2 regions of the Arthrobacter sp. CJL-S3 genome follow, and region 1 is predicted to be linked to the other one. Evidence: riboswitches for the same ligand, from Rfam matches in the RefSeq annotation. Region 1 holds a riboswitch; the other holds the start of a gene.

Region 1 (15,689 bases):
GCCGGCCACGTCCCTTCAGGTCCGGCGCGGCGAACTCCTGCTGGTTTCCGGCCCCCGCCAGGACCAGCGCACCGCCCTGGCCCTGGCCTTGACCGGACGGCTCAAGCCCTCCGGCGGCCACTTCGACTGGGACGGCGCGGAGTGGGACGGCGGCGCCCGGATCAGGACCCTGCGGCAGGCGAGCGCCGTGGTGGACTCCCCCGGGGTGAACGAACCCGAGCAGCACCTCAGCGTGCGCGACCTCGTCACGGAGGACCTGGCCCTGGTGCCGCGCCGTTACCGCGGGTCACTGCTCAGCAAGTCCTGGCTGAAGGTCAACCGCTTCGAGGACATCGCCGGGCTGTGGACCGAGCAGCTGCCTCCGGCCCGAAGGATCGGGCTGCTCACGGCCCTGGCGCTGGCGAACCCGCACACCGATCTGCTCGTGGTGGACTCCCCGGACCGCCACGGAGATCCGGAGGAGTGGCTGCCGCGGCTGGAGGAGCTGGCCTACGACGCCGGACGCCCGCTCGCCGTCGTCGCCACCGTCATGCGCGTCCCCGGCAGCTGGACCGGTCCGGCCGCCGCGATCGGCAATGCGGGTACCGCTGCCGCCGGGGCCCCTTCCCTGGACGTCGCTGCCGCATCCGGCACGCTCGAACTGTCCGGCACCCTCGAACTGGAGGACGCACGGTGACTGTGCTGCGGCTGGCCCGCTCCGAACTCAAGCGCATGACCGGCGGCCTGCTGCCGAAACTCACCATCCTGGCGCTGACCATGGTGCCACTGCTCTATGGCGCCGTCTACCTCTACGCCAACTGGGATCCCTACGGAAACCTGAACCAGATCGATGCGGCCCTGGTCGTGGAGGACACCGGTGCCACGTCGGCCGACGGCACCCGGCTCGAGGCCGGCCGGAAGGTCGCCGAGAGCCTCACGGACGGGCGCGTCTTCAACTGGCAGACCGTCGCCGGGCCGGAGGAGGCGGACCTCGGTGTGAGCAGCGGCAAGTACGCCTTTGCCCTAAAGATCCCCCGGGACTTCTCGGCGAACCTGGTCTCCCCCGGCAGCTTCGACGCCGCCAACCAGGCCATGCTCAACGTCACCACCAACGACGCGAACAACTACCTGCTGAGCACCATAGTGGACAAGCTCACCACCGCCGTGCACACCACGGTGGCCACCGAGGTCGGGGAGGAAACCGCCAACCAGCTCCTCACCGGCTTCGGGACCATCCACTCCCAGATGCTCAAGGCCTCCGACGGCGCCGGACAGCTCGCCGGCGGCGTCGCCGGCCTGCACGACGGGGCCGTCGCCCTCCACCGGGGCACGGGCGAACTCAAGACCGGCACCGCCGAGCTCCAAGCCGGCCAGCTCAAGCTCCGGGACGGCGCCACCACCCTCAGCACGGGGGCAGCCCAGCTCAGCGGCGGACTGTCCCAGCTCGAGGACAAGACCGCCACGCTGCCCGCCGATTCCCGGGCCCTCGCGGACGGCGCCGCCCGGGTGGCGGCCGGCAACGCCGCGCTCGGGACCAAGGTCCAGGGCCTGGCCGGCCAGCTGGCCGCCTCCGAAAAAGCAGCCGCCCAGGCAGCCGCCCAGGCAGAGCGCAGCCGGGTGGCCGCGTCCAACAGCCGGCTCGTCGCCGCGGGGGTCCTCAGCCCGGCCCAGGCGGAGACGATCCTCGCGGACTTCGATGCCCACCCGGCCCCGCCGGCATCCGCGGGGCCGCCGGCATCCGCGGGGCCCGCGGCGACGCTCACGGCCGCGGCAGCGCAAATCCAGCAGCTCGCGGACGGGTCCGCTGCCGTCAGTGCGGGGGCGGAGAAGCTGGCGGCGGCCACTCCCGCGCTCGGCGGCGCCATCACCCAGGCGTCCACCGGGGCGGACCAACTGGCCGCCGGCGCCGCCACCCTCGCCGCCGGGCAGCAGGGCGCCCTGGACGGTGCCGCGAAGCTCGCCGAGGGCGCGGAAAAGCTCGACGGCGGCGCGGCGCAGCTGGAAAGCGGGGCGGCCACGGCCTCCGACGGCGCCGGGACCCTTGCGGCCGAACTCGCCGGGGGCGCCGGCCAGGTCCCCCACCCCAACGACAGCCAGAAGGACAGCCTCGCCAAGGTGATGGCCGATCCGGTCGCCGTCAGCAACGTCTCGCAGGCCAAGGCCGGCTCCTACGGCGCGGGCCTCGCACCGTTCTTCCTCACCCTGGCCCTGTGGATCGGCGTCTTTATGCTGATCCAGGCGATGCGGCCGGTCACCCAGCGGGCTCTTGCGTCGAACGCCCCGGCGTGGAAAATCGCCGTCGGCGGCTGGCTTCCCTTCCTGGCGGTCTCGGCTGTCCAGGCGAGCCTGCTGACCCTTGTGGTCGATGTGGGGCTGGGCCTCAGCCCCGCCCACCCCTGGCTGATGTGGTTCCTGATGCTGGCTGCCGCGATGGCGTTCAGCGCGATCATCCAGGGCGTCGTGGCGCTGCTCGGCTCCCCCGGCAAGCTCGTGGTGCTCATCCTGCTGGTGCTGCAGCTGGTCTCCTCGGGGGGCACCTTCCCCTGGCAGACCACGCCCCAGCCGCTCCACGTGGTGCACCAGCTGCTGCCGATGGGGTACGTCGTCAACGGCATGCGGCACCTGATCTACGGCGCTGACCTGGCCGTCATCCTGCCCACGATGCTGGGGCTGCTTGGCTACACTTTGCTGGGGACAGCCCTGTCCACCCTGGCTGTCCGGAAGCACAAGTACTGGACCCTGAAGACCCTGAAACCGGAGATCACCGTATGAGCAGCCGCACGGACAGCAGCACGGCGTCTTCCGGCGGCGCGGCGGCGCCGCCGGGTCCCGCGGACGGCACGGGGACCGCGAAGAAGCTCCGGCCGGCCCGCACCAATGCGACCAGGCAGAAGCTGTTCGAGGCCTCGATGGACCTGATTGGCGAACGCGGAGTGGCCGGGGTGACCGTCGATGAGATCGCGGCGGCGGCCGGGGTCTCCAAGGGCACCGTCTACTACAACTTCGGCAGCAAGTCGGACCTGATCGCCCAGCTGCTGCGCCACGGGGTGGATATCCTCCTGGCCCGCCTGCTGAGCGTCCGGGACGATTCGGCCGACCCGCTGGCGGCAATGGACGAGATGATCGGCCAGGCCATGGACTTCATGGACGAGTACCCGTCCTTTGCCCGGCTGTGGGTCAGCGAGAACTGGCGGACCCCCAGCGAGTGGCAGGACACCTTCACCGAGCTCCGGGAACGGCTGCTCACCGTGGTCCGCGCGGCGATCGATGCGGTGGCCGCCGCCTACCCGGTGGATCCGGCGGTGTCCCGGGGCAGCCTGGAGACGGCCATCTTCGGCGCCTGCTTTGTCGTGGGCCTGGACCGGCAGACCTACAACCCGGAGCGGACCCGCGAGCAGAGTGTCACCGCGATCATGGCGTCCATGCGCGGCTACGTCAGGAAGTAGTCCCTCTCGGGGATGATTAACCACATGGGCCACATGGGTAACAACACCAAGATTGCCATTGCCGCGTTTTTCGCCGCGCTGGCGCTGTTGGCGCTGGCCGGCATCACCCTGCACGAAACGGTGTTCCTGTGGTTCCTGGCGGCCTGCGCTGCAGCCTACATCGCCTGCGTCTCCGAGGTGATTATCCGCCGCCGGCACCGGACCCTGGCCGCCAGCGGGATCGGGAGCATCCTGTTTATTGCCTTCAGCATCGCGTTCCTGCGGCAGTGGGGGCTGGCCTTCAACGCCGATCCGGACGCGATGTCCACCCCGGTGGATTCCGAGCACCCGGACCTTTACTTTTACCTCGCCGCCGCGGCCGGCGCCGCCACGCTGCTGCTGCTGGTGGCCGGGTCCGTCCTGCCGGGCCGGGGCCGGCGTCCGCGCGGCGTTGGACATGCGCCCCGGCGGCGACCGGCGTCGGGCGCGAGGGGTCCGGCATCCCGGCCGGCGCCCGCCCGGCGCGCACCGTCCCGGACCGCGCCGTCCAGGACCGCACCGTCCCGGACCGCCACGCCGCGTCCGGCGCCCAGGTCCGCGGCCGGAACGAAGGCGCAGACCGCCAAGCCTCAGTCGGCCCGGGTTCCTGCCCCGCGGGCGGCATCCTCCGGCCTCAAGAGGCCGGCGTCCTCCGCCGGGGGGACCGCCGCAGCCAAGTCCCCCGCCAAGTCCCCTGCCGCATCCTCCGGGCGGCCCCCGGCGAGGACCTCGCCCCGCCGCTGAGCGCGCGGACGCGAATCCCGCCGCCGGAACTTCCACGGACGCAGCACCGCTGTCGCCACGCCGGCGAGCAGCAGAAGCCCGCCGGTTACCTCGGCCGGAGTCGGCACCTCGCCCAGAACGAGCCACGCCGTCGTCATCCCGACCACCGGAACCAGCAAGGTGAACGGCACCACCGCGGAGGACGGGTACAGCCCCAGCAGCCTGTTCCAGATGCCGTAGCCCACCAGGGAACCGAAGACGGCCGTGTAGAGGGCGCTCACCAGGGTGACGGGCTGGACGTCCAGCAGGGCGGTCGACACCGCCGCGGGCCCGTCCACCAGCAGGGACAGCCCCAGCAGGGGCAGCGGCACCACAGCCCCTGACCACACCACGAGTCCCAGTCCGGATGCCGCCTTCGCCTTGCGGGCCACGATGTTGCCGGCGGCCCAGGACAGCGCCGCGGCGAGCACGATCATCAGCGGCAGCACCGGGGCGACGAGGCTGCGGCCGACGGCCACCACGGCGAGGCCGGCCACGCCCAGCACCACACCGGCGAACTGCCGCCGGCTCGGCCGTTCGCCGAGGAAACCGGCGGCCAGAAGCACGGTCAGCAGCACCTGCGCCTGCAGGACCAGCGAGGCCAGGCCCGCGGGCATGCCCAGCGCCATGGCCAGGTACAGGAGGCCGAACTGTCCGGCGCTCATGAACAGCCCGACGCCGATGATCGCCTTCCAGCTCACCTCGGGCTTGCGGATGAAGAAGATGCAGGGAAGGACCACCAGGGTAAACCGCATGGCCACGAACAGCAGCGGCGGCATCTCCGCTCCGTCCGGGTGCAGGCCAAGGTCGATCGCGACGAAGTTGACGCCCCACAGGACAGCGACGAGCAGGGCCAGGGCGGAATGACGAGGGTTCACCCTGCCACTATGCCGGGTCCGGCCGGACGCCGGGCCGGATCCGGCCTGTGTGCCGGAGATTAAGTGGCTTGTGAATGGTCAGAGGTTCCGGGGGTTGTCACCGCGGGGCTCGTCGGTGCGGCCCGGTTCGCGGGGTGCAGTCTCCGGGGGAACCTGACTGCCGGGGGCCTGGCTGCCGCCCGTGGTGCCGCCCGGAGTGGCGGTCTGTCCAGCGGTGGAAGGGTTCCGGTCACTGCGGTCCCGGCGCAGCTCCTCGGTGCCGGTGGTTTCCCGGGGCGTCTGGTCCCGGCTCTGGGCATCGCGTTCGGTGGTGACGACGTCGGGGTCCAGTTCGTCAGCCTTCCGCAGCTGTTCCTGGGCGCCGGCGCGGACCTTCTCGGCCTCCTGCTGCCGTGCGCTGGCTTCCTCCCTGAGTCGTTCGGCTTCGACCTCTGCCTGCTTGGCGTCCGCTTCGGCCCGGGCAGCCTGCGCCTCGCGCTCCCTGGCGCCGATCTCTTCGGTCCTGGCCTGTTCACGCATTTCAACCGCCTTGTTGCGGTCCGCCTCCACCTTGCGCTTGCGGCTGAGCATGGTCACCACCACGACGATCGCGATCACCACAACGACGCCGATGATGATCCCTATGAGCTGTCCTGAGTCCACGATGATTCCGCCTTTTCTCTCGATCGCCATAAGTCCACGAGTAAACAGCATCAGTAAACCGCAGAATCACGTGCATGACCATGCATCCGGAAAATGGGCAGGGCGCGCCTTGCCCAGCGCTATTTGCCCCGGGGAACCTTGAAGTGCGTGAGCCTCGCGTCCTGGCCGTCGAGTTCGTCCCAGGACTTCTCCGTCTCCATGACGGTCAGCGCGCTCGTGGGCCACCGTGTGGCGGCGTCCATGTAGGCGTCGTGATTGGAATCGCGGGAGGCAAGGTGCATGGCGAGGTCCTGCACCCCGGGCATGTGCGAGATCACCATGAGGGTGGTCACGGTGTCCGGGACGTGGTTGATGACGGTCAGCATCCGCTTCGCCGAGGCCGCGTAGAGCCCGTCCTCGAGTTTCGGCGTCGGGGCCTTGTCGCCGAGTTCGCTGCACACCCACGTGCACGTCTGCCGGGTGCGCAGGGCGCTGGAGCAGAGGATGAAATCGGGGACCACGTCATGCTTCAACAGCCATTTTCCGGCCTGCGGCGCATCGCGGTGGCCGCGCTCTTCGAGCGGCCGGTCATGGTCCGCGACGCCGCCGGGCCAGTCCGACTTGGCATGCCGCATAATCACCAGCCGTTTGATGTGATGCGCGCTCATGGATCAATCCTAATGCGGCGGCTGATCCCGGAGCACGCATCCCACCGGCAGCCGCTCAGTCGTCAAGGACAAAGGTCACTTCCAGCACGACGTGCCAGGCCACGACCGTGCCGTCGCTGATTTCAACCTTCTGTTCCTTCACCCACGCGCCCGTGACATTGCGCAGGGTCCTATTCGCCCGTTCGATGCCCTCCTTGATGGCAGCATCAAACGAGGTCTTGGAGTTCGCGCTCAGGGTAGTAATCCGTGCAACAGACATGTCTTCCTCCCAATAGTCGGCTCAACGGGTCCGAGACTACGCCGAAGGGACGAAACACAACAGGGTCCAACAGCCGCCGCAGGGCCCCGGAAGCGAAGCGGCTTTCCGCGTAGTGCCGCATCGCCGACTGAGGAACGAAGGAGGAAGAGAGCTGGCCGGATTCCTTGTCCGAGCTTGCGAGGTCAAGGGAGCCAGCGAACGCTAAGGCACGGCGGAAAGCCGCTTCACTTCCGGAGACAGCAAAGCGCCCGCCCCGGTTCAGGGACGGGCGCTTTGCGCAGGCGAAACCTAGATCGAGTATTCCGGAGCGGCCCAGACAACAACCTCCGGGTGCTCGTAGAAACGGTAGCCCTGGCCGCGGACCGTGCGCACGGTGTTGGCGAGGCGGCCGAGCTTGGAGCGCAGGCGGCGGATGTGCACGTCGATGGTCCGCTCGTTGGGCACCTCTTCGGCGTTGCGCCACAGGCCCTCGAGCAGCTCGTCGCGGCCCACGGTGCGGGTGCCGTTCTCGACGAGGTAGTTGAGCAGTTCGAACTCCTTGAACGTGAGGTTCAGGGATTCGCCGTCGAGCGCCACCTCGCGGCGGGCCAGATCGATCAGCACTCCGGAAGGACGCGGGTCCTGCGGCTGCTGCAGGCGGGCGGTCTCGGACCGCTGGCGGGCGCCGACAGTGGGGTCACCAAAGGTGGAACGGACGACGTCGAGCGCGGAGCCCGGGGCGCTGGCCGGGGCGACGGCGACGGCAGCGTAGCTTTCGGCGCCGGAAACCAGCGACTGGGCGTAGGTCCGGATTTCCTGGGCAAGCTTGGCAATGGAGGTCCCGGCCGCCGCGGCGGTTTCCTCGTCGATCCCCATGTAGAGGACGAAACCGCGGGCGACGTTGTCGTTCGGGACGGGACGGACGGCGCTGCCGTCGCCCGGAGCAATCACAGGTGTCGGGGCCGTGGCCGGTGCCGGCGGAACGGCGCGGAGCTGTCCGTAGGAGTTGGGGTTGTAGCCCTGCGGGGCATAGCCCGGGGCGGGGAAGCTGGTGCCGGATCCTGCGGGGGCGAAGGATGCCCGGCCGCCGAAGCCCTGGCGGATACCGGAGGCCTGGCCGGCCTTGCTGGCGTTACGGACGGAGATGTGGACGTATCCGGATGCAACTGACATGGATTGCTTACCTCAATGTGAATGGCCGTCATCGCGGCTCGAATGCTACATATCCCGCTATGAAAACTTGGGGAGGGCGCCCGACGCTGGGCTGGGGGCGAATGCCTAGAAACCTTTGGGGTGTAAAAGTTAGGCGTGCATTCGACAACAGTGCTTCTCGGTACCAGCGGGTGCGCTGATCCAAAAAACTGCGGCTGCAGGTGCTGTTGAGTTCTTGTTCACAATTGAAGTGTGCAACGTAACAATGAAAACTTGCAAGTAACAATGGACGCGAAAGTCCACGATATGAGACAGAACGCGGGAATGTAGTGCAGATCACAATTCTCCGCCGTCAATAAAATAACAATCGTTCTGGTCAACGGGCGCCGCTTTAACCCCCATCGCCGCACTTAATTCGACCTGGACCGCCGAATGCCCAGAATCATTCACTGTAAGCCGAAACGCGAAAACCCTTCGCCTACTTAGCATTGGAAGTCCAGAGTTCCACAGAGTGGTCACCCCCGGCCAAGAAAAAATGCGCGGCCCGCCGGCAGTCCCCGGGATGTCCGGCTCGCTAGGCTGGGATTCACAGGCGCCGCACAGGATCCCCAAAGCCGCACTTAACCGGCAGATCGGAGAGTTGTCCCATGGCCACTTCGCACTCCATGACCAATAATCTCCCCCAGCTCACCCATCCGGATGGCTCCCCCATCCGCGCCCTGGTCGTGGACGACGAACCCAGCCTCTCCGAGCTCATGAGCATGGGGCTGCGCATGGCGGGATGGTCCGTTGCCGTCGCCGCTGACGGCCCCGAAGCGGTGAAACTTGCCAAGGAGTTCCGCCCCGACGTGCTAGTGCTCGATGTGATGCTTCCCGGCTTCGACGGCGTTGAGCTGCTCAGCAGGATCCGCGCCTTCGCGCCGGAGGTACCGGCCCTGTTCCTGACAGCAAAGGACGCCGTCCAGGACCGCATTACCGGGCTGGCAGCGGGCGGGGATGACTACGTGACCAAGCCCTTCAGCATAGAGGAGGTGCTGCTGCGGCTGCACCGGCTGGTCCAGCGGTCCGGAGTGGCTGCGATGGACACCGCCGAACTCGTCGTCGGGGACCTCGTCCTGAACATCGACACCAGGGAGGTCCGGCGCGCCAGCGAGGAACTGCACCTCACGGCCACCCAGTTCGAGCTGCTGCGCTACCTCATGGAGAACCCGAAACGGGTCGTCAGCAAGGCCCAGATCCTGGACCGGGTCTGGGACTACGACTTCGGCGGGCAGGCCAACATCGTGGAGCTCTACATTTCCTACCTCCGCAAGAAGGTTGATGCCAACCACCCGCCCATGATCCACACGGTGCGCGGCGCCGGCTACGTCCTGAAACCGGCGGACTGATCCGTGCCCGAACGCCCCGCCAAGAGCCGCCCCTCCGGGCTCAACTGGCGTAACCCGTCCACCTGGCACCTGCGCACCCGGCTCGTCCTTGTCGCCATGGCCCTGCTGGTTGCGATCTGCGGGGCCGTCGGTGTCGTCAGCTATGCCTCAATGGACTTCTTCCTGACCAAACAGCTCGACACCCAGCTGGAACAGGCAGCGGTCCGCGCCCGCGACTTTGGCCGCTCCGGCCGTTCCGATCCCCTGGAGGCGCGGGGACAGGCCATCGGCACCCTGACCGCGCGAATCGATGACGACTCGGTCCGCAGCGCCGGGTTCCTCTCCGAGGACGCCACCCGGGAATCCCTCACCGACGACGACGACGAGGTGCTCCTGGAGCTTAGCCCGTGGAACCTGCCGGTGGACCGGACCTTGTCCGCCGGGGACTACCGGCTCGTGGCCGCCAAGACCCCGGACGGCGACGTGATCGTGACCGGCCTGCCGCTCGCCGAGAAGCAGAACACGCTGGCCACCATGGTCTGGACCATGGTGCTCGTGTCCACGGGCGGGCTCCTGGTCATCGGGCTGGCCGGGACGGCGCTGATCCGCAGGACCATGAAGCCGCTCGATCAGCTCTCTGAGGTGGCGACGCAGGTCTCCCGGCTGCCGCTCGACGCCGGAGAGGTGGGACTTGCCGTGCGCGTGCCGGCGTCCGCAGCGCATCCGGGCACTGAGGTGGGAAGTGTCGGCCATGCCCTGAACATGATGCTGGACAACGTCTCCAATGCACTGGAGGCCCGGCAGAAGAGCGAGATGAAGGTCCGCCAGTTCGTCGCGGATGCCTCGCATGAACTGCGCACCCCCCTGACCGCCATCCGCGGCTACACAGAACTGATGCGGATGACCGAACACTTCACCCCTGACGGCCAGAAGTCCCTGGCTCGGGTGCAGAGCCAGTCCGAACGCATGACCACCCTGGTGGAGGACCTGCTCCTGCTCGCCCGGCTGGATGAGGGCCAGCCGCTCAAGCTCAGCGAGGTGGACCTCACCCAGCTGGCCATCGAGACGGTCAGCGACGAGAAGGTCATGGCCCCGGACCGGGTCTGGCACCTGGAGCTCCCGGAAGAGCCTGTAGTGGTCCGCGGTGACGCGACCCAACTGCATCAGGTGCTGGCGAACCTGCTCTCCAACGCGCGCAAACACACGGGTCCCGGCACAACGGTGGTGACCGGGGTCAAGCGGTCCGCGGACGGATATGCCGTGGTGACCGTAACGGACAACGGCCCCGGGATTGCCCCCGGGTTCGTGGACCGGGTCTTTGCACGCTTCACGCGCGCGGACGCTTCCCGCAAGAATCCGGTGGCCCTCACGACGCCGGCAACCGGCAGGGGGTCCCTGCCGCGACGTCCGCTGCACCCGCCGCGGCCGCCCGAGTCGGCCGAGTCGGCCGCCGGAGTCGCTACTACCACTGCCCCCGCGACGAGCGCTTCCGCCGAGGGAACCAGCGGGCTGGGACTGTCGATCGTGCAGTCGATTGTCGAGGCCCATGGCGGGACCGTCAGTGTGACCTCGATGCCCGGCCGGACCGAGTTCACCGTCCGGCTGCCGGAGGCTCCGCCCACGGCCTGACGAATCAATGTCGACGCTGGTCAGGGCGCAAGCCGCCCCGCCGCCGTCGTGATTCCTGTTACCAAAATGTGACTTAGACTCCCAACTCCTGTACGGTTTTTAGAGTGCGGCCATCACTAGGGCCGCATATCCGGATGTACGCCAAGCTCTGCCGCCTCCCGGATTCCGCTGGACAGGCAGAGGCGGGGGACCCAGAGTTCCCGGGCATTTTCTGCACGCCCTTGGGGTGAAGCCGACACGTGAGTTTCCGTGCGGCCGGGTGACCTCACCCGAACCCGACAGCTAACTCCGCAGGCGTTGAGAGGCATTCATGACTGAATCCAAGGTACAAACGCGCCCTGACGGCACCGCAAACTCCACCAGCTCCAAGCTGTCGCGTCACCGCGGCGAGCCGGCTGAAGCCCGCATCAGCCCTGGCCCGGCTTGCCCACCACGCCGGCTCGACCGGCCGCCGGGCGGCCGTTGTTGTCGCCGCCTGCGCGGTGCTCGTGGGGGCCGGCGCGGCCGGCCAGGCGTCCGAGACGGCCGCCCGCAATGCCGACGCGGGCAGTTCCACGCAGGCAGCCGCCACAGCGGATCCGCTGACGCACCTTGATTTTGAACGCGTCCGGGTCGAAAACCAGGCCGTCACCCGCACCGACGCTCCGGCCCCGCCGGCCGCGGTGGCACCTGCCGAAGCCCCGGCGCCGGCGCCGCCCGCTGCCCCGGCCCCGGCCCCCGCTCCGGAACCTGCCCCGGCACCGGCACCTGCACCGGCCCCCGTTGCCATCGATGATCCTGCCGGCGCCCAGGCGTACGCGGCCGGCCAGCTGGGCTCCTATGGCTGGGCCCAGAGCCAGATGCCGTGCCTGATGAAGCTCTGGACCAAGGAATCGGACTGGGAGACGACCGCCACGAACCCGAGCAGCGGGGCCTACGGCGTCGTCCAGTCGCTGCCGGCCGAGAAGATGGCCAGCGCGGGCGCGGACTACCGGACAAACTACCGGACCCAGATCAACTGGGGACTGCAGTACATCCAGGATCGTTACGGCTCACCGTGCGGCGCCCTGAACTTCCACTACGCCAACAACTGGTACTAAACACTCGGCAGAGGCAGCCAGCTGCCTAGCCGTTGGGACGGTTCGGGATGTACTGCACGGCCCATTTGTTGCCGTCGGGGTCGGCGAAGTAAACAAAATGCCCCCAGTCCTGCACGTCGACGTCGCTGACGTCCACGCCGCGGTCCTTGAGCTGCCGGTGGGCCGCCTGGATGTCGCTGACCACGAGCTGCAGGCTGGGGGCGGTGCCCGGCGGGGCGTCCGAGAGGCCCTCGCCGATGGCGATCGAGCAGCCGGAGCCCGGCGGGGTCAGCTGGACGAACCGGATGCCGTCCGTGGGCCGCTCGTCGAAGTCGGCATTGAAGCCCACCTTGTTGACGTAGAAATCCTTCGCGCGGTCCACATCGGACACGGGAACAAAAACGAGTTCTAGTTTCCAATCCATGGGGCTCAGGCTAGTACCGGGCAGTGCATTCCGGTAGGCCAGGCTCCCTTGCGAAGGCTCAGGGGCGAGGAAGCGGCCAAGGGGCCAGGCCCGACGCCGGGCGGCTGGGTCAGCCGGCCACGCCGTAGAGGCGGTCGCCCGCGTCGCCCAGGCCCGGCACGATGTAGGACTTCTCGTTGAGCTTCTCGTCGATCGAGGCGAGCACGATCGTCACATTGGCGTCCGCGAGCTCTTCTTCCAGCTTCGCGAGGCCTTCCGGGGCGGCCAGCAGGCAGATGCAGGTGACGTCGGACGCGCCGCGCTTGAAGAGGAACTTGATCGCCTCGCGCAGCGTGCCGCCGGTGGCCAGCATGGGGTCCAGGACGAAGATCTGGCGGTCGGTGAGGTCCTCCGGCAGACGCTCCGCGTAGGTGATGATGTCCAGGGTCTCTTCATCGCGGGCCATGCCCAGGAACCCGACCTCGGCCGTGGGGACCAGCTTGGTCATGCCCTCGAGCATGCCGAGCCCGGCCCGGAGGATGGGAACCACCAGCGGGGTGGGCTTGGTGAAGGCGGTGCCGATGGTGGTGCTGACCGGCGTCTCGATGGTCACCGGCTCGGTGCGCACTTCGCGGGTGGCCTCGTACGCCAGGAGCGTGACGAGTTCCTCGGTGAGCTGGCGGAAAACCGGCGACGGGGTGTTCTTGTCCCGCAGAACGGTGAGCTTATGGGCGACCAGCGGGTGGTCCACAACGAGAGTGCGCATGGGTCAAAACTATCACCCGGCGGCCGGGGGCCCGCCCGTGGGACCGCGGGCGCCGACGTCGTCCTTGTCCTCCGGAGCACTCCCGCCGGCGGCTCCGTCGTGCAGGTGCGCCGGGTGGTCGAACGTGGGCGCGGGGCCGGCATGTTCCCGGTGCCGGATCACGTGGAACAGCCGGTGCGCCAGAATGACGATCCCGACCCAGGCCAGGCCCAGTACCCACCCGATGATCACGTCGGTCATCCAGTGGTGGCCCAGATAGACCCTGCTCATGCCCATCGCGAAGATGAAGGCACCGCCGGCCACTATCAGGCTGACCCGGGCGACGGTGCTGTGGACCTGCAGGCACGCGAGGTAGACCACGAGCCCGATCACCACCGTGGTGTTGAGCGTGTGGCCGCTCGGAAACGACGGCGAGGATTCGTAGGGCGGGACGGCGTCGGAGTGGTCCGGGCGGGTCCTGCCGATCAGTGTCTTGCCCAGCGAGGTCGCGGTCACGGAGACGGCTGCGGCACCCCCGATCAAAATCAGCGGCCGCCAGGTCCGGCTGCTCCAGATGAGCCACGCGGTGAGGAGGCTGCCCAGAATGGGCATCCCGATCCCGCCCCCGATGTTGGTGAACCCCGTCACGAACGAATCGAGGCCGGGACTGCGGAGCTGTTCCATCATCCCCAGGGTGGGCTTGTCCAGGTTCGCCAGCCCGGCGTCGTCAACGACGTCGTCATAAACCTCGGCGCTCAGCAGCGCCAGGACGAGCACCACGACGCCGCCGATGAGCATGGTGGCCCACAGCGCGGCGTAGGGCACCACCCATTTTCCCCAACGATGCGTTATCCAGCTCTCCGACCCGGTGTTCACAATATCTCCCGCTTGTTGTCGTCGGCAGCTTTGCTGCACAGCTTGCTTAGCATCGAAACTATCATTGAGCCATGACTTCCCCCGAGCCCCGCCATGCCGAATGGATGGGTCTTGCCCTCGCCGAGGCGCGTGCCGCGCTGACCACGGCGGACGTGCCGATCGGCGCCGTCGTCATCGGACCCGACGGCGCCGTGCTCGGCAGCGGCCGCAACGAGCGGGAGGCCCTCGGGGACCCGACGGCGCACGCCGAGATGGTGGCCATCCGCGAGGCCGCGGCGCGGCTGCAGGAACTCAGCGCCCGGGACGGGAGCGCCGGGGACGGCTGGCGGCTGGCCGACTGCACCCTGGTGGTCACCCTGGAGCCCTGCGCCATGTGCGCCGGGGCGGTCGTGCTGGCCCGGATCCCGCGGGTGGTGTTCGGCGCCTGGGACGAGAAGGCCGGGGCTGCCGGCTCCGTGTTCGACATCCTCCGCGAGCGCCGGCTCAACCACTGGGTGGAAGTGTACGGCGGCGTCAGGGAGCAGGAGTGCGCGGCGCTGCTGCAGGACTTCTTCGCCGCCCACCGCGGCGTCTGAGCCCTGGCCACCGCCGCTCCCCCGTGCCTGCGGCTTCCGGCGCTAGCTGACGGCGGCGGAGCCTGTTGCGGCGGCCGCCAGGTTGTCGATCCGCTTCTGCCGGGTGGCCGGTGAGTCGAGGCTGAAGGCGCGGAAGTCACCCAGGTCCTCGCGGATCCAGTCCTCGACCTCGGCGATCCGCCGGGTCACGGCCGGTGTGGGGCCGTGGAACACCCAGGGCACGATCCGCTCCTGGCCGGGATCGTACTGCCACAGCCCGATGATCCGGCCCCGGTCGACGATGGGATGGTCCGGGAGGTCCGCCTGCAGCGCCAGCGAGCCCAGCGTATTCGTGTGCCGGTCCTCTTCAGCCAGCAGATCGGCGGCATTGCGCCGCAGCAGCGCGAGGGAGTCCGTTCCGGCGAGCAGTTGGATCTGCTCCTCCTCCGGCTCCTGGAAGGCGGCGAGTTGTTCGACGTCGTCGGGCAGCATCCACAGCGTCTCCCCGGCGGCGGTGAGAACCTCCACCGCGCCGACGGCGGCCAGCGCCGCCTTGCTCTGCGCCACGGTGAAACCCGTGAACCACTGCGACTGTTTGAACGTGGCCCCGCCGGTCCAGCCCAAGTAGCGGCGGACCAGTTCGGTGCGGGCCTGGTCGTCGTCGAGGGGGCTGGGCGGCAGGTTCCACAGTTCGTAGGCGTAGCGCTGCTGGTCGAGCCGGCCGTTGGCCGGGACCCGGCGGATCCGCCCCTGGGACTGCAGGATGCCCAAGGCCGTGGGCAGCGTGGTGGTGGCGCCCTTCTTCTTGCCTTCTTCGCCGAGGTTCCGCACGGATTCGCCGAGTTCCTCCTTGAGCTGCCGCGGGTCCATCGGGACGCCGGCCTCGGCGAGCGTGTGCAGCACTTGCTCCTCCAGGAGCGTGATTTCGCCGCGGTCCACGCCGAGCCTGCCCACCACTTTGAACGTCGCCTCGGCGGCGTCCAGCCCGAGCCGCAGCGCCCAGCCGAAGTCGTCCCGGCCCAGAACGTAGGTGCAGCCGCGCGCCGTCGGGAGTTCGAGGATCCGGCGTGCCAGGACGTCGGTGTCCACCTGTTCGCGGCGGATTCCGGCGCGTGCGAAGAGCGTGAGGTAGGGGTTGGCGCCGCCGATGGAGCGGGCCCAGCCGGCCCGGGCGAACACCTGCTCCGAGGTGCAGCCGGCCAGCGAACCGTCCAGGCCCTGTTTGTGCCAGGCCCAGGCGCGGAGCCGCTCCCGGGTGAGGCTCCGGGCCGGCGGCGCGTTCGCTGTCAGGGGCT
Region 2 (15,689 bases), 150 kb from region 1:
AGCGGACCGCGCCGGAATCGACGTCGTACAGGCGTGAGAGCAGCTGCGCGATCGTGGACTTGCCGGCGCCCGAGGAGCCCACGAGCGCGACGGTCTGGCCGGGTTCGACCCGGAAGCTGATGCCGTGCAGCACCTCTTCGCCGCCGCGGGTGTCGAGGGTGGACACGTCCTCGAGCGAGGCGAGCGAGACCTTGTCCGCCGAGGGGTAGGAGAAGCGGACGTCGTCGAACTCCACGGACAACGGCCCGGCCGGGGATGACACCGCCTCGGGCTTCTGCTGGATGAGCGGCTTGAGGTCCAGGATCTCAAAGACCCGCTCGAAGCTGACCAGGGCGCTCATGATCTCGACCCGGGCGTTGGAGAGCGCGGTGAGCGGCGCATAAAGGCGGGTCAGCAGCAGAGCGAGTACGACGACGTCGCCCGCGGCCAGCTGCCCCTGCAGCGCGAGGAAGCCGCCGAGCCCGTAGACCAGGGCCAGGGCCAGCGCCGAGACGAGCGTCAGGGCGGTCACGAAGGTGAACTGCAGCATGGCGGTGCGGATGCCGATGTCCCGCACGCGTCCGGCGCGGACGGCGAATTCCCGGGATTCCTCATCGGGGCGGCCGAAGAGCTTCACCAGGGTGGCGCCGGGTGCGGAGAACCGCTCGGTCATCTGGGTGCCCATGGAGGCGTTGTGCTCGGCGGCCTCGCGGCGCAGATCGGCCAGCTTGGAGCCCATCCGGCGGGCCGGGATCAGGAAGATCGGCAGCAGGATCATGGCGAGCACGGTGATCAGCCAGGACTTCCCCAGCATCACCACGAGGGTCAGGGCGAGGGCCACGACGTTGCTGACAACCCCGGACAGGGTCCCGGCGAAGGCCGACTGGGCGCCGATCACGTCGTTGTTCAGCCGGCTCACCAGCGCCCCGGTGCGGGTGCGGGTGAAGAACGCGATCGGCATTTTCTGCACGTGGTCGAAGACCTTGGTGCGCAGGTCCACGATCACGCCCTCGCCGATGGTGGAGGACAGCCAGCGCGTGAGAAGTCCCAGGCCGGCTTCGGCGACCGCCACAATGGCGATCAGCACGGCCAGCCAGACCACGACGTCGGTGGCCGCACCGGCGATGATCGCGTCCACGACCTGGCCGGCGAGCACGGGGGTGGCGACGGCCAGCACGGCCATCACGATCGAGAGCAGCACAAAGGCGATCAGCTTGCCCTTGTGCGGGCGGGCGAAGCTGAACACCCGCTTGAGCGTCTCCTTGGAGAACGGTTTCGAGCCGCTCGAGGCGCGCGTGATGTTGTAAAGGGAGCTCCAGGCCACCCGGTCCATGCTCATGTGTTGTTGCCTTTCGGGGCGGTGTGGCCCAGAAGCTCGGTGACGACGCCGCTGTCCACGTTCCAGCGCGCGTCAAGGCGCACGTTTTCCAGCAGCCGGCGGTCGTGGGTGACCAGCAGCAGGGCGCCGTCATAGCCTTCGAGGGCTTCCTCGAGCTGTTCGATCGCCGGGAGATCCAGGTGGTTGGTGGGCTCGTCGAGCACCAGCAGGTTCACGCCGCGGGCCTGCAGCAGCGCCAGCGCGGCCCGGGTCCGCTCCCCCGGCGACAGGGAGTCCACCGGCCGGGAGGTGTGGTCTGCCTTGAGGCCGAATTTGGCCAGCAGGGTGCGGACCTCGGCCGGGGTCTGGTCCGTGAGCACGGCTTCGACGGCGTCGGCCAGTTTGAGCGGCCCGGCCAGCAGCCCGCGGGCCTGGTCGATCTCGCCCACAGCCACGGAGGCGCCCATGGAGGCGTCGCCGGAATCGGGGCGCTGGAGGCCCAGCAGCAGGCGGAGCAGGGTGGACTTGCCGGCGCCGTTGGGGCCGGTGATGCCGATCCGTTCGCCGGCGTTGAGCTGCAGGTTCACCGGGCCTAGGGTGAAGTCCCCCTGGCGGACGACGGCGTCGCGGAGCGTCGCCACGACGGCGCTCGAACGCGGTGCCTGGCCGATGCTGAACTGCAGCTGCCATTCCTTGCGGGGTTCGTCGACCTCGTCCAGCCGGGCGATGCGCGATTCCATCTGGCGGACCTTCTGGCCCTGCTTCTCGGAGGACTCGGTGCTGGCCGCGCGCCGGATCTTGTCGTTGTCCGGGTTCTTCTTCATGGCGTTGCGGACACCCTGGGAGCTCCACTCGCGCTGGGTGCGGGCACGGGAGACCAGATCGGCCTTGGTGTTGGCGAATTCCTCGTACCGTTCCCGGGCATGCCGGCGCGCCACGGCCCGCTCCTCGAGGTAGGCCTCGTAGCCGCCGTCGTAGACCGCCACGGAGTTCTGCGCGAGGTCCAGTTCCACGATGGTGGTCACGCAGCGGGCGAGGAACTCGCGGTCGTGGGAAACCAGCACCACGCCGCCGCGGAGCCCCTGCACGAAGGCCTCGAGTTTGGCCAGTCCGTTGAGGTCCAGGTCGTTCGTGGGTTCGTCCAGGAGCACGATGTCGAAGCGGCTGAGCAGCAGCGCTGCGAGCGCCACGCGGGCAGCCTGCCCGCCGGAGAGTCCGGTCATTTCGGCGTCCTGGCCCACCTCCAGGCCGAGGTCTGCCAGGACGGCCGGGATGCGGTCGTCCAGGTCCGCGGCGCCGGAGGCCATCCAGCGGTCAAACGCGAGGGAGTAGTCGTCGTCGGAGCCGGGGGCGCCGCTGCCAAGGGCATCCGCCGCGGACTCCATGTCCAGGGTGGCCTGCGCGCAGCCGGTGCGCCGCGCAATGTAGCCGGCCACCGTCTCGCCGGCGATCCGTTCGTGTTCCTGGGGCAGCCAGCCGACGAAGGCGTCGGCCGGGGCCAGGCTGATGGAGCCTTCCTGCGGCTGGTCCACGCCGGCCAGGAGCCGGAGCAGGGTGGATTTGCCCGCTCCGTTGGCACCCACGACGCCGACGACGTCGCCGGGCGCGACGGTGAGGGAGAGTTTGGAGAAGAGTGTGCGGTGGTCGTGACCACCGGAGAGGTCCTTGGCAACAAGGGTTGCAGTCATTGGTCCATTCTCTCACCGCGGCCCACAGGAGACCGCCACAGGGCGTTCAGGGCGCCCGCCGGCCGCCGGGCATAAGAGAACCCGCCGGTCCGGACTTGGGGGGTGTACGGACCAGCGGGTTCGAGCATTTAGCATAGTTGAATCAGCACGTCCCGTAAAATCACCACAATCACCACTCCACCGAACTTCAGAAGCCGCACCTCCATTCGACTCTGCAGGAAGCCGTAAATGCCCTTACCCGCCAAGGCGTTTCAACACTGGCTCCATGTCGTTGCTCCCAACGCGAGCACAGCAGACATCTGCAGGATCTCGGGGATCAAGCGCACCACGCTCGCGCAGCAGCTGGTGCGCGGCAAAGTCGCGGAAAGCACCCTCGTCAGCATCAGCCGGGCCCTCAAGCGCAGCCCGCTGGCCGACCTTGCCACGTTCGACAGCTATGCCGAACTCTCCGGGCGGCCGCAGCCGCCCACCTCCGGCGAACTTGTCAGCCAGATTGCCACCATGGACCTGCTGCGGGCCGTCATCTCCCGCTCGGCCCCGGCGTACGGCGGCTACGGTGACGACGGCAGCGCGCTGACGCCGGCGCTCGGCCCCGCACCGCACGCCACCTCGGTCCGGAACTGGGTGGACGCGATCGACGACGGCGAACTGCGGCACCGGGTATCGGACGCCACCGGGGTCGCACCGCAGAACTATTCGGCCCAGTTGACCGCCAACCGGCTCTCCCCCGAGTTGGCGGTCGCAACCGCCCGCGCCGCTGGCGTAGGATTCACGGGCGGACTCGTCGCCACGGGATTGCTGACAGAAGCCGAGGCCGGCTGGCCGGCGGAGGCCAAACAGGCCGCCCTTGATGCCTTGTCCGATGGCGAACTCACGGCCCTGGCCGGGGAGCGGCTACAGGCCCTCGGCAAAACCCTGCGCCGCCAGGAACACGAGCAAGAACAAACAAAAAAGATATGGGAGAACCTCGGATGATCGCGATCCTGCAGTGGACCACCTTGGCGGTCTGCGCACTCGTCGCGATCGCGCGGATTCCGAGTGCGCTGCGGGGTGAGAACAGGTCTGTTTTCGGCGTCTTCGTGCTGTCCACCGTGGCCATCCTGCTCAGCATCGACGTGAGCTACCAGTCCATCGATGCGTGGCTCGGGTCCGAGAACTACACAAACCTGATCCTTCGTTTCGTCGTCTACGGCACGGTACTGCTGGCCGGCTACCGGATCGCCAAGGCCTTCGATGGACCGAAGAGCATCCGCCTCATCGTGGGCCCCGTGGGGAAGTCGGTTCTTACTGGCGTGGGCATCGCCACCGTGATCCTTTTCCTGTTGGCTGACACCGAGGGAACCGTCACGGGCCTGAAAACGCTGCCCGCCAGAAGCCCCCAGAATGCGGCGCTCATCGAGTCGTACGCCGCAGTGGGACGCCTGTACCCGGCCTACGTCGCCGCCTGCATTCTGCCCGCCACCTTCGTGGCAATCAGTCAGCCACTGCCCAAAACCATCCGGATCGGTGCGCTGCTGCTGACGGTCGCATTCGCCGCCATGGCCTTCGGCTCCTTCTACCCCCTGATCCCCAGCGAGGCCGGGTATCTGGAGTACATCATCAACTACACCTCGGTGTTGTGCCTTGCACTGGGGCTCGCCTTCGTCTGGATTTCCAGCCTGCTGGCAAAGCGCGCGCTGCGGCTGAACACCCGATGATCGCAGTCCTGCAGTGGACCACTTTGGCGCTCTGCGCCCTCGCCGCGGTCGCTCGGATTCCGAGTGCGCTGCGGGGCGAGAACAGATCGCTGTTCTTCGTCTACGCCTTCATGACGGTGGCCATCCTCTTGAGCATCGAGGCACCGTACCTGGCCGTGGACAGTGTCCTCGGTGGAACGAACCTGGCTAACCTGCTGCTGCGCTTCATCATCTTCGGCACCGTCTTTGCCCTCGGACTCAGAATCGCCCGGGGCTTCGGCGCGGACGACGCCCTCCGGCTGATTACCGGCCCGCCCGGAATTGTGTTTGTGGGAGCTGCATCGGTGGCGGTCGTGGCGGTCTTCCTCATGATGGACACGGCGGGATCGTCCGCCGGCCTGATCGCGGTGTACGCCAAGGATGCACGCCACGCGGCGCTCGTGGAGTACTACGGAGCCGCCGGACGGCTCTACCCCGCCTACATCACGCTTGCCCTCTTTCCTGCCATGGTGCGGGCGGTGCGCAGCGGGTTGCCTCGCCTTGTGCGGCTCGGCGCCGGCCTGCTGGCACTTGGATCCGTTGCCATTACGCTGAGCCTGCTGTCCCCGGTGATTCCTCCGTCGCTGGCCTACCTGCGCTTCGTCTTCAGCTACACCGCCACATTGTGCCTCGTGGTGGGGCTTTCCGTGTTCTGGCTGTCGAAGATTCTGGCCAGGAAGACGCGGAGAGCGCACACTGGCTTGACCGGATAGTAATTGTGAGCCGCGCCGCGGAGCGACGGGGAGAACCGGAATGAGGGCAACGCTGGAATGGGCGACGCTGCTGGTGTGCTGCGCGGCGCTTCTCCTACGTGTGCCGGACGCGGTGCGGGGCCGCAACCGGACCGTGTTCGGGATCCTCTTCCTGGGCACGTTGTGCAGTGTGCTCGCCGTCTCCGAGCTCTACGAGGTGATTGACGGCGCCCTCGGCGGGTGGGACCTCACGAGCCTGGTCCTGCGCTATCTTGTTTTCGCGACTGTCCTGCTCGTCGGCCTCCGGGTCACAACGGGACTCGCCGATGCCCGGGCCCACCAGCTCATTGCCGGAGGCATCGGGCGCTGGGCACTGGGGCTCGGCTGCCTGGCCGTGGCGGTGGCGTTCTTCCTGATGAACAGCTATGGGGCACCGGCCGGACTGCAGGCGCAGGCGGCGGGCGGCGCAGGGGACGCGGACCTGGCCCCCTGGTTCACGGCCGCCGGCCGCACCTATCCTGCCTTCGTTTCGCTGGTCCTGGTGGCTCCGCTGCTGGCGGCCGTCAGGAGCCGGCTGCCGCGCCTGGTCAGGGCCGGCGCCCTGCTCGTCCTGCTCGGCGCCGCCTTCGCGGTCCTGAGCCTCCCGGCCGCCCTGACGCCATCCAGTTGGGTCGGCGCACAGCATTTCGTCAACTACGCGGCGGCCCTGGGCTACGTCGTGGGCCTCGTCGTGTTCTGGTTTTCCGGGCTGATTGCGAGTCCCCCAGGTAACGCTAGGGCAACATTACGTCGTAACAGCACCTAGGCATTCACAAAATCATTAGACCGTGAGAGAATCATGAATGTGTGAAAGCGGCATTCGCTTCGTGAACGGGGACAATCCGTGCGGAGCCGAGGCAGTCGCCCAAGCGCCATTGGGGGGATGAGTGGTAGCGGTCCAACTGGACCGCTCCCACTCAGCCTGTTTAACGGCCGTTCAGCGCACAAACCTCAGGGTCACCAGCTGGAAGGGCCGGAGCGCCAGTTCCGCCGAGTCCCCCGCCGCGGTCACCCCCGGCGCAGCCGCCGGACGTTCCAGCAGGTCCACCGTGTGGACGCCGGTGGCGGCAAAGCCGGCCGTCACTGTCCCCGCGGACCTCTGCCCCAGCGATTCGTAGACCCGGACGATCACGTCGCCGGAACCATCCTCGGCGAGTTTCACGGCCTCAACGACCAGGGCCGGGTTGGAGACGGCAATGAGCGGTTCCACGCCGTGGGCGCCCTTGACCACCCGCGGGGCCAGATTCGTGCGGTATCCCTCTTCGACGGCGTCGGCAATGCTGGCGCCGGGCCGGATGGTGACGTTCAGTTCGTGCCGGCCGCGGTCCGCGGCGGGGTCCGGGAACTTGGGCGCGCGCAGCAGTGAGAGCCGCACGGTAGTGGTCGTTCCGCCGTCGTCCTCCCGGATATTCCGGGTGACGTCGTGGCCGTAGGTGGATGAGTTGGTGACCGCCACCCCGTAGCCGGGCTCGGCGACGTGGATCCACCGGTGGGCGCAGATCTCAAACTTCGCGGTTTCCCAGGAGGTGTTGAGGTGCGTCGGGCGGAACACATGCCCGAACTGGGTCTCCGAGGCCGACCGGTCCGCCCGGACGTCCAGCGCGAATCCGAGCTTGAGCAGCTTTTCGCTTTCCTGCCAGTCCACCGCCGTCGAAATCGCCAGGGAACCGGCGCCCGCCGCCAGCGATATCCGCTGGGTAACCGCCGAGGACCCCGCCAGCCGCTCCACCACAACGACAGCGTCCCGGCCGCTGGATTCCAGCCGCAGGGAACGCGCGCCGGTCAGTCGGACGACGTTGCGGCGGTAAAAGGCGTCGATGTCCCAGGCGTCCCATTCATTGGGGGTGTCCCGGTGCAGCTCCAGCAGGTTCCCGAACTGCCCGGGAGCGATGGCGTCACGTCCGCTGGCATAATCCGTCAGTGAGGCCAGTAGACCGTCGGCGTTGATGACGGCGCGGATGATCCCGTTGTCCAGGATGTACCCGCTGCCAGATTCGGTGGCCAGCACCGGCTGCCCGGCGGGGACCGGCTCGGCCGCGGCCAGCGCGGGCACGCCGTGGCGCTCATGCGGAGCGGCGTTGAGGAGGAAGTCAGTGTCCCCGGCGCCCAGCACCGCGGAGGCGGCGTCGGCGATGATCGCTTCAAGCTGCCGGCCGACGGCGGCGTAGTTCCGTTCGGCGTCCTGGTGCACCCAGGCGATGGAGCTGCCCGGCAGGATGTCGTGAAACTGCTGCAGGAGCACCAGCCGCCAGAGGCGCTTGAGCTCGTCCGCCGGGTATCCGTATCCGGTGCGCACGGTTGCCGTGGCGCACCAGAGTTCGGCTTCGCGGAGCAGGTGTTCGCTGCGCCGGTTGCCCAGTTTGGTCTTGGCCTGGCTCGTGTAAGTCCCGCGGTGCAGTTCGAGGTACAGCTCGCCGACCCAGACCGGGAGGGCGTCGTACTCGGCCTCGGCGCGGGCGAAGAAACCGGCGGCCGAGCCGAGTTCCACCTTCGGCGATCCCTCAAGGTCCGCGGTGCGGCGCGCCGCCGCCAGCATCTCCCGGGTGGGGCCGCCACCGCCGTCGCCATAGCCGAACGGGACCAGCGAGACCGTGCCCCGGCCGTGGTCCCGGTAGTTGCGCTCCGCGTGGGCGAGTTCCCGGCCGCTGAGTTCCGAGCTGTAACTGTCCACCGGGGGGAAATGCGTGAAGACCCGGGTGCCGTCGATCCCCTCCCAGTTGAAGGAGTGATGCGGCATCCGGTTGACCTGGTTCCAGGAGATCTTCTGCGTCAGGAACCACTTGCTGCCGGCGGCCTTGACGATCTGCGGCATGGCCGCCGAATAGCCGAAGGTGTCCGGCAGCCAGGCCTCCTCGCATTCCACGCCGAATTCGGCCAGGAAGAAGCTTTTCCCCTCCAGGAACTGGCGGGCCATGGCCTCGCCGCCGGGCATGTTGGTGTCCGATTCGACCCACATGCCGCCGACGGGAACGAACTGGCCGGTCTTGACCTTTTCCCGGATCCGGCCGAAGAGCTCCGGATACAGCTCCTTGATCCAGGCGAGCTGCTGGGCTGAGGAGCAGGAAAACACGAACCCGGGATCCTCGTCCATCAGCGCCACCACATTGGAGAAGGTGCGGGCGCATTTGCGGATGGTTTCGCGGACGGGCCACAGCCAGGCGGAGTCGATGTGCGCGTGTCCGGTGGCGAGCAGGTGGTGGGCGGAGGCGTACGCCGGCCGGGCCAGGACGCCGGCCAGGGCCTCGCGCCCCGCTGACGCCGTGCCGGGGACGTCGTCGGGGTCCATCACGTCCAGCATCCGTTCCAGCGCGCGCAGGATTTCGTGGCGGCGCGGCAGTTCCATCGGCAGTTCGTGCATCAGGCCGCTTAGGGTCCAGATGTCCTGCTGCAGCTCCCAGACCGTCTGGTTGATTTCCGCGATGACGATCCGCCCGAGCCGGTACTTCGGCTCGTTGCCGGAGGTTGCCTTGTCGCCGTAGGGGGTCGCCGCGAAGGTCCACCCCTGCGACAGGTCAGGGTTGGCGGCCGCCTCAACGTAGAAGTCGACGGCCATCCCGCTGCCCAGGAGCTTCAGCGGAATGTACTGGTTCCGCGGGGAGATGGCCTTGACGATCGTCCCGTCCGGCCGCCAGGCGATTCCTTCACATTGAAATCCGGGAAGGTCACTGCTGAAGCCCAGGTCCACAATGACTTCCACCGAGGTGTCCGCTGCCGTGCCCCAGGCGTCCGGGACCTGCCCCTGCAGCCGCAGCCACTTGGTGCTCCACGGCCGCCCCCAGGCCGCACCGTGCTCCTGCGGCGTGAACTGCTGCCGGAGGGCGTCCAGGACCGGGACCGGTTCGTCCGGGACGTCCCAGCTGCTCAGGGTAAGCGGGACGCTGCGCGGATAGACCGCGGGGACGATGCGTTCGCGAACAAAGCGGTCCAGCCGGACTTCCGTGAGACGGCGGTCGTCGTGCAATGTGAACCTCTTTAGCGCTGCGTGGATGACGCTGAATTGCATCCAATCGATGGATAAAACTTACTGCGCCGCTGGCCCCCGAGCCAAGTGGCTGTCAGCGGACGCTATCCGCCAAGCCCACGGGCACACTCACGCGGCGGGCTCCGGCGTAGACGTTCAGCGACGTACCGCGGCTGAATCCGGCCAGCGTCATGCCGCTGGCCTCGGCCAGCTCGACCGCCAGGCTCGACGGGGCGCTGACCGCGGCGAGGACGGGAATGCCGGCCAGGGCAGCCTTCTGCACCAGTTCGAACGATGCCCGGCCGGAAACCTGGAGCACGGTTCCGCGCAGCGGGAGCATGCCCTCGCGGAGGGCCCAGCCGATCACCTTGTCCACGGCGTTGTGGCGCCCCACGTCCTCGCGCAGGCACAGCAGTTCCACGGAGCCGTCCTCGGCGATCCGGAACAGGCCGGCGGCGTGCACGCCGCCGGTGACGTCGAAGACGGCCTGGGCTTCCCGGAGCCGGTCCGGAAGGGCCGCGAGCGTGGCCACGGGCACCGTCAGCGGGTCATCGGCGGGGCTGAAATGCGAGGACTTGTGCACGGCCTCGATGGAGTCCGTGCCGCAGATGCCGCACGAGCTGGAGGTGTACACGTTCCGGCCGGTGTCCGGGCGGACGACGTCGGGCCTCAGCTGGGCTTCCACCACGTTGAACGTCTGGACGCCGTCCTCGTCTTCCCCGGCGCAGAACCGCAGCGAGACGAGCTGGTCGGGGCTCCAGATGACGCCTTCGGAGACGAGGAAGCCCGCCACGAGGTCAAAGTCGTTCCCCGGTGTCCGCATGGTGACGGAGAAGGACAGGCTGCCGATCCGGATCTCCAGCGGCTCCTCCACGGCGAGGACGTCCTCCCGGTGCCGGACCGGAAATTCGAGGGCCTGGGGGGACCCGTCCAGGACATATTTGTGCACCTTGCGGCGCTGCGTGACGCGGCCCATCAGGTACTCCTAACCAACATAACTCCATCATGGCAAGCGCTGGGCCGGGTGGCCAGCGCGGGTTTATGAACGCATTCAAGAACGCGTTCAAGAACGTTCAGGACCGGGCGCTACCCCAGCAGTTCGCTCCAGTCCACGGGACCGCCGGTACCGGCGGGCTTCCGGGCGGGCCGCTTGGGGGCGGGCTTGTCTTTGGGTGGCGCCGGTTCCGGCAGGGGTGTGCCCCAGGGAAGGGTGAAGGCCGGGACGGTCTCCCCCAGCTGGACTCCGTGCGGCGGGACCACCAGGACGCCGTCGGCCGCGGCCAGCCCGCGCATCATTCCCGGTCCGGTGTGCTGCGCCGGAGAGGCCATGCCATAGAGGAGCCGGAAGGGCATCAGCCGGGTCCGGCCGGGGTCAGGGTCGATCATGGCGCCGCAAGGCAGCTCGGTGACCGGCGGCGGAGGCCGGTGCCCCAGCGCCGCCAGGAGCGGGGCGCCGATCGTGGACAGTGCCATCATGGCCGCGAGCGGGTTGCCCGGCAGCCCGATGATGAATCTGCCGTCCGGCAGTTCGGCCAGCACGGCAGGATGGCCGGGGCGCATCGCGATGCCGTCGATCAGCAGCCGCCCGCCGAGTTCGGCCACGGAACGGCGCAGGTGGTCGGTCCCGGACCGGCCGGTACCGCCCGTGGTGATGACGACGTCGGCGGGCAACGGTTCGGCGCCGGACCGGACCGTCGGCTGCGGCTCATCGGCAGCCGCGGGTTCGGCCGCCGGGTCGGTGTCCTCGAGCGCGGTGAGCCATTCAGCGTAGCTGTCGCCGATTTTCGTTTCGCCGGCACAGATCCCGCCGAGCATTTCCACGACGCCGGCGAGCTGGGGACCGAAGGTGTCGCGCACCTCCCCCGGCCGGGGGATCCCGGCTGTGACCACTTCCGAGCCGGTGAACACCAGCCGGACGACGGGCTTGCCCAGGACCGGCAGGGTGTCGTGGCCGGCGAGGGCCGCGAGGGCCAGATGGGCGGGGTTCAGCACGGTGCCGCCCTTGATCAGCACTTCTCCGGCGGCGGCTTCCTCCGCGGCTTTCCGGATGTGCTCGCCGTTTCGCGGCTCGCCGGGCTTCGCCCCGCCGCCGAGCTGCAGGACCGGCAGCCCGTCCTCGTCGGCGGCAATGGTGCCACTTTCGCTCCGCAGCACGGCCTTCGCTCCGGGGGGAATCAGCCCGCCCGTGACGATCGGGCTGGCCTGGTGCGGCGCCAGCCGTTGGCCGGGTTCGGCGAGGATCCACGGTCCGCTGCCGTTGACGGCCCAGCCGTCCATGGCGGAGGAGGCGTAGTGCGGCATGTCCACGAGCGCCGCCACATCGGCGGCGAGTTTCCGTCCCAGCGCGTCGCGGAGGGCCACGGGTGCGGCGGGGATGGGAGCGGCGCAGTCGAAGGCAAGCTGCCGGGCTTCCTGCCAGGTGTGCGCGAGGTGCCGATGGGGCGCAGGCTCATCCGCCGCGGCAGCTGGACTGCCGTGAGGGGGTGCAGGTGTCATGCCCCGGGGGCTTCGCTGGCCGCGTAGTCCTTGGCCAGTTTCCGGGCGACGCCCATCGCGGCCTGCATCGAGGCGGCATCCGTGGCCTGGCCGGATCCCGAGGCCAGCCCTGCCGCAAAGCCGGCAATAAACGTTGTTAGCGGCGCGGCCGGGCGCACCACGGAGTGCGCCGCCACCCCGGCCAGGGCCAGGATCTCGTTCACGTCAATCTCGACGTCTTCCAGTTCCAGGGCCTGAAGCAGGGCACGGCACCAGTCTTCGAGTGTTTCATCCTGGCTTTTCACCGTTTGCCTCCAAAGTCGAGTTCAGCGGGGGAACCCCGGGCCGGAGGCCTGGGTTATGGCTGTCGCGGTGATGGCCGTCGAAGCCATGGCCGTCATCCGGGCCGGTCACCCCCAACGCGGACGCATCGTCCCAAGTATCCACGTCATCCGTGGATCCCCGGGGGACGCTGACTTCCCGCACCTCCAGCCTAGCAAGAAGGGAGAATATCGATGCGTTGTCGAGCGCGCCGCGCTGCCTGGCGTCGGCCACGCACCGTTGTAGCGCAGCCGTGCTATATAGGCCGACCAGGGGCTGCCGGCGCCCGTCAGCAGACACCGCCATCAGCCCCTCGCCCGGTGGGGCTTCCGCGGCGGCTGCCAGCAGTGTCCCGACGGCGGCGCCCGCCCGGGGCATGTCGACGGCGAGGACCAGCGTCAGGGGTGCCGCGGCAGGATGGCGGGGGTCACGGCTGCGGTGCTCTTCGAGGGCGGAGATCCCGGCGGCGACCGCTGCGGCGGGGCCGGCGAAGGCCGGCTCCTCCCGGCAGCTCAGCACTCCCTCGGGCAGGGTTCCCGGGTCGGGCCCGACGACGGCGACGGCCGCCGCGGCGCGTGCGGCCTGCAGGGCGCGCTCCAGGAGAGTGGCGCCGTCGTGCATCAGACCGGACTTGGGCACACCTCCGAGCCGGGACGACCGGCCCCCGGCCAGGATGACAGCGTCGAATTCCATCGGCCCAGCCTAACTGGCCAGATCTCCAGTCCCGGCGCAGCGGCCGGGGCACGCCGTGTCAGGCAGCGGATTCCGGCAGGAGGAAAGGGTCCCAGGCAGGCGTCGGCTTCTCCAGTTCCTTGATCTGCCAGGTCGTGCCCTTCGGCGGCGCGGGGCTGAAGCCGAGCTTCCACCCCATTTCCCCCGGGGTATGGTCGCCTTTGGCGTTGTTGCACCGCAGGCAGGCAGCGACGAGGTTTTCCCAGGAATCTGCACCGCCCCTGGATTTGGGCTGGACATGATCGATGGTGTGGGCGGCTTTGCCGCAGTAGGCGCAGCGGTGTCCGTCCCGGCGGAGCACCCCGCGGCGGCTCACCGCCGTCACGGTGTTGTACCGGGGCCTGATGTAGCGATGCAAAAGAATCACCGAGGGCCGGCCCAGGACGTCCTGCGGCCCGACGACAGGATCGTCGCCTTCCGCCACGACGCTGGCCTTTCCGGTCAGCACAAGGACGAGCGCCCGGCGGAAGGTCACAACCGCCAGCGGTTCATATCCAGCATTCAGAACGAGAGTGCGCATCCGCATACCTCTTCACGGCCGCACCCGCCAGGGGCACGAGGGCCGGCTGCCCTCTGCATGGTCGGGCTATGGATCGACAAAACAAGAGTAAACACGGACATGCCATTTCACCGAATCTTTTTTGCCGGCCCCGCCCGTATCCGCTGAAGTTCACGTCCCGGCAACGCAAAGGACCCCTGCCGAATGGCAGGGGTCCTTGGTGCTGCTAGCAGTTGCTGTCTTAGCCGCCGACGCGGATGAAGACCGGGCCGGAGCCGACGTTGACGCTCTGCAGGGAGGTGGTTCCACCGTTCCAGCCGCCGTGGACAGCCTTGCCGCCGCCGACGTAAACAGCGATGTGGGCCAGGCCCGATCCGCCGTTCGCGTAGTAGGCGAGGTCGCCCGGCAGGGCAGCGGAGGCGCTCACGGTGCGGCCGAGGGACAGGTAACCTGCCGGCCAGCCGTGGTAGTTGATGCCTGCGGCAGCCAGCGAGTTCGTGGCGAGTGCGGTGCAGTCCTGGCCAACGCCGAGCTGGGCGTAGGCGGCAGCGGCGATCGTGGCGCCCATGCCGCTGGCAACGGCCGGAGCCTGGGTGGTGGCAGCCGCGGTGCCGGCGGCCGGGGCTGCGGTGGCGCCGACCTTGGTGCTGGCGGTCTTGGCCGTGTTTGCTGTGGGGGTCTCCTGGACCTTCACAACAGGCTTCGGGGCCTCGACGACGGGGGCCGGCGTGGTGGTGACGGCCGGCTTCTCGAAGGAGATGGCGATCGTCGAAGCGGCCGAGATGGTCGCCGGGGCGGCCGACTGGACTTCGAGGGTGGAAGCGGAGGTGGACTCGCGCTGAACGTTGGCCTCAGCAGCGTTGGCTGCGATACCGCTGGTCAGGACGAGGCCGGAGGCGGCAGCGATAACTGCGGCCTGGCGGCCCATGCCACCGGCGTTGTCGCCGACGGCCTTGGCAATGACGGCCAGCGAGTTGGTCTTGGTGACCTCGGCGCGGTGCCGTGCGTTTGCACGAGTAGTCATTAAGTTCTCTCTTTCGTGATCCTGGGTCCACGCTTTTTGGGCGCGGGCTGAGGACGCTCCGGCATCTTGGGGGTACGCCGGATCGCCCCGAAATGGGTTACTTAGCGAAGGGTGTACTGCGAAGACGCGCCAAAAGCGGGAACTGCTTGCAGGTGCATGGCCTGCGGGCCGGACTCAGCAGAGATTGAGACGGCGGTGTGAGATCCATTCCGGGCGCCACAAAGGACACGGCCGAGGTTGGATTTCAGCGGGCTCGTAAGAGCCGCGCAAGCGCGGTGACGCGCAGCATTGTGGCGTGAAGACACGAAAGTAGCCTCTCCCAATGCCTACGAGGTGAGCTGTCGGATTCGGATGGGAGTCACCCGGCCGCGCTGCTTCCTGGGAAGCTTTTGCGACTTAACCCCAAGGCCTTCAATTTCGAAGGCCAAAATTGGTTCCCCCGCCCCTGCCAGACGATGTCATGCGAACGGACCTTGAGCGGTGGCAGAGCTAGGCAATCCACTCAAGAGCGCCAACTTCGGAAAAGTTGGCGTAGGTCATACGGTACAGCAGTTGGGGCTCAATGTCACATTCAGATCACGGCGTGTCATAAGAATGCGAGAGTGTCCCATCAGCTCTGTTAGAGCCAGCCGGTCGGGTCGACGACTTCGCCGTTGACCATGACCTCGAAGTGAAGGTGGCAGCCCGTGGAGGCGCCGGTGGTGCCGCTCATCGCCACGGCAGCGCCGCGGGAGACCTGCTGGCCCACCTTGACGCTGGCGGAGGACAAGTGGTTGTAGGTGGTCTCCAGGCCGTTGCCGTGGTCGATCACCACACGGTTTCCGCCGCCATAGGGGTGCCATCCCGTGAAGGTGACCGTGCCGCTGGCGGCCGCAAGGACGGCCGTGCCGCACTGGGCGGCGTAGTCCTGGCCGCGGTGGAACTCCCCGGAGCCGCCGGTGATGGGGCTGACGCGGTATCCGAAGGGCGACGCCGTCTTCAGCTGGCCCAGGGGCGCCCCGAGGCTGCCCGAGGAGGCCGCGCGGGTGATGGAGCCGGCCGACTGGGCACTCAGGAGCTGCTTGAGCTTGCCGTCCGGGTCACTCTGGGTGGTGACGGCGGTGCGGTTGAAGTCAATTTTGGCCTCGGCGGCGGTGACATCCGGCTGGACCGTGGCGGAGAGGGATCCGGCGGTTGGGCCGGCGTCCGTGGCCATAACGGGGCCCGTGGCCGGGACGGTGACGGTGAGGACCAGTCCCGTGGCGGC

What was found. A riboswitch is a leader RNA that binds a small molecule or an ion and turns the genes downstream of it on or off. The one in region 1 is predicted to bind cyclic di-AMP.
Region 2: linked by a shared signal. The riboswitch ahead of AC06G6_RS03580 (NlpC/P60 family protein) and the one ahead of AC06G6_RS02970 (aggregation-promoting factor C-terminal-like domain-containing protein) in region 1 are both predicted to bind cyclic di-AMP.

The regions. Positions count from the first base shown of each region.
Region 1 covers NZ_CM160046.1:622,838-638,526, reverse strand. The annotation lists gene AC06G6_RS03020 (ABC transporter ATP-binding protein) at 1-676, shown strand, start outside; gene AC06G6_RS03015 (YhgE/Pip family protein) at 673-2,751, shown strand; gene AC06G6_RS03010 (TetR/AcrR family transcriptional regulator) at 2,748-3,425, shown strand; gene AC06G6_RS03005 (EamA family transporter) at 4,034-5,083, opposite strand; gene AC06G6_RS03000 (hypothetical protein) at 5,162-5,755, opposite strand; gene AC06G6_RS02995 (SixA phosphatase family protein) at 5,845-6,372, opposite strand; gene AC06G6_RS02990 (dodecin family protein) at 6,428-6,631, opposite strand; gene AC06G6_RS02985 (winged helix-turn-helix domain-containing protein) at 6,920-7,783, opposite strand; gene AC06G6_RS02980 (response regulator transcription factor) at 8,410-9,150, shown strand; gene AC06G6_RS02975 (sensor histidine kinase) at 9,154-10,758, shown strand; cyclic di-AMP (ydaO/yuaA leader) riboswitch at 10,915-11,067, shown strand; gene AC06G6_RS02970 (aggregation-promoting factor C-terminal-like domain-containing protein) at 11,247-11,837, shown strand; gene AC06G6_RS02965 (glyoxalase superfamily protein) at 11,863-12,240, opposite strand; gene upp (uracil phosphoribosyltransferase) at 12,350-12,985, opposite strand; gene AC06G6_RS02955 (phosphatase PAP2 family protein) at 12,998-13,792, opposite strand; gene AC06G6_RS02950 (nucleoside deaminase) at 13,912-14,415, shown strand; gene AC06G6_RS02945 (DNA glycosylase AlkZ-like family protein) at 14,458-15,689, opposite strand, start outside.
Region 2 covers NZ_CM160046.1:772,487-788,175, reverse strand. The annotation lists gene AC06G6_RS03640 (ABC transporter ATP-binding protein) at 1-1,318, opposite strand, end outside; gene AC06G6_RS03635 (ABC-F family ATP-binding cassette domain-containing protein) at 1,315-2,985, opposite strand; gene AC06G6_RS03630 (hypothetical protein) at 3,214-3,960, shown strand; gene AC06G6_RS03625 (hypothetical protein) at 3,942-4,682, shown strand; gene AC06G6_RS03620 (hypothetical protein) at 4,679-5,413, shown strand; gene AC06G6_RS03615 (hypothetical protein) at 5,454-6,197, shown strand; gene AC06G6_RS03610 (alpha-mannosidase) at 6,369-9,392, opposite strand; gene fdhD (formate dehydrogenase accessory sulfurtransferase FdhD) at 9,487-10,368, opposite strand; gene AC06G6_RS03600 (molybdopterin molybdotransferase MoeA) at 10,479-11,888, opposite strand; gene AC06G6_RS03595 (DUF6457 domain-containing protein) at 11,885-12,172, opposite strand; gene mobA (molybdenum cofactor guanylyltransferase) at 12,156-12,881, opposite strand; gene AC06G6_RS03585 (HNH endonuclease) at 12,940-13,440, opposite strand; gene AC06G6_RS03580 (NlpC/P60 family protein) at 13,661-14,443, opposite strand; cyclic di-AMP (ydaO/yuaA leader) riboswitch at 14,753-14,914, opposite strand; gene AC06G6_RS03575 (M23 family metallopeptidase) at 15,063-15,689, opposite strand, start outside.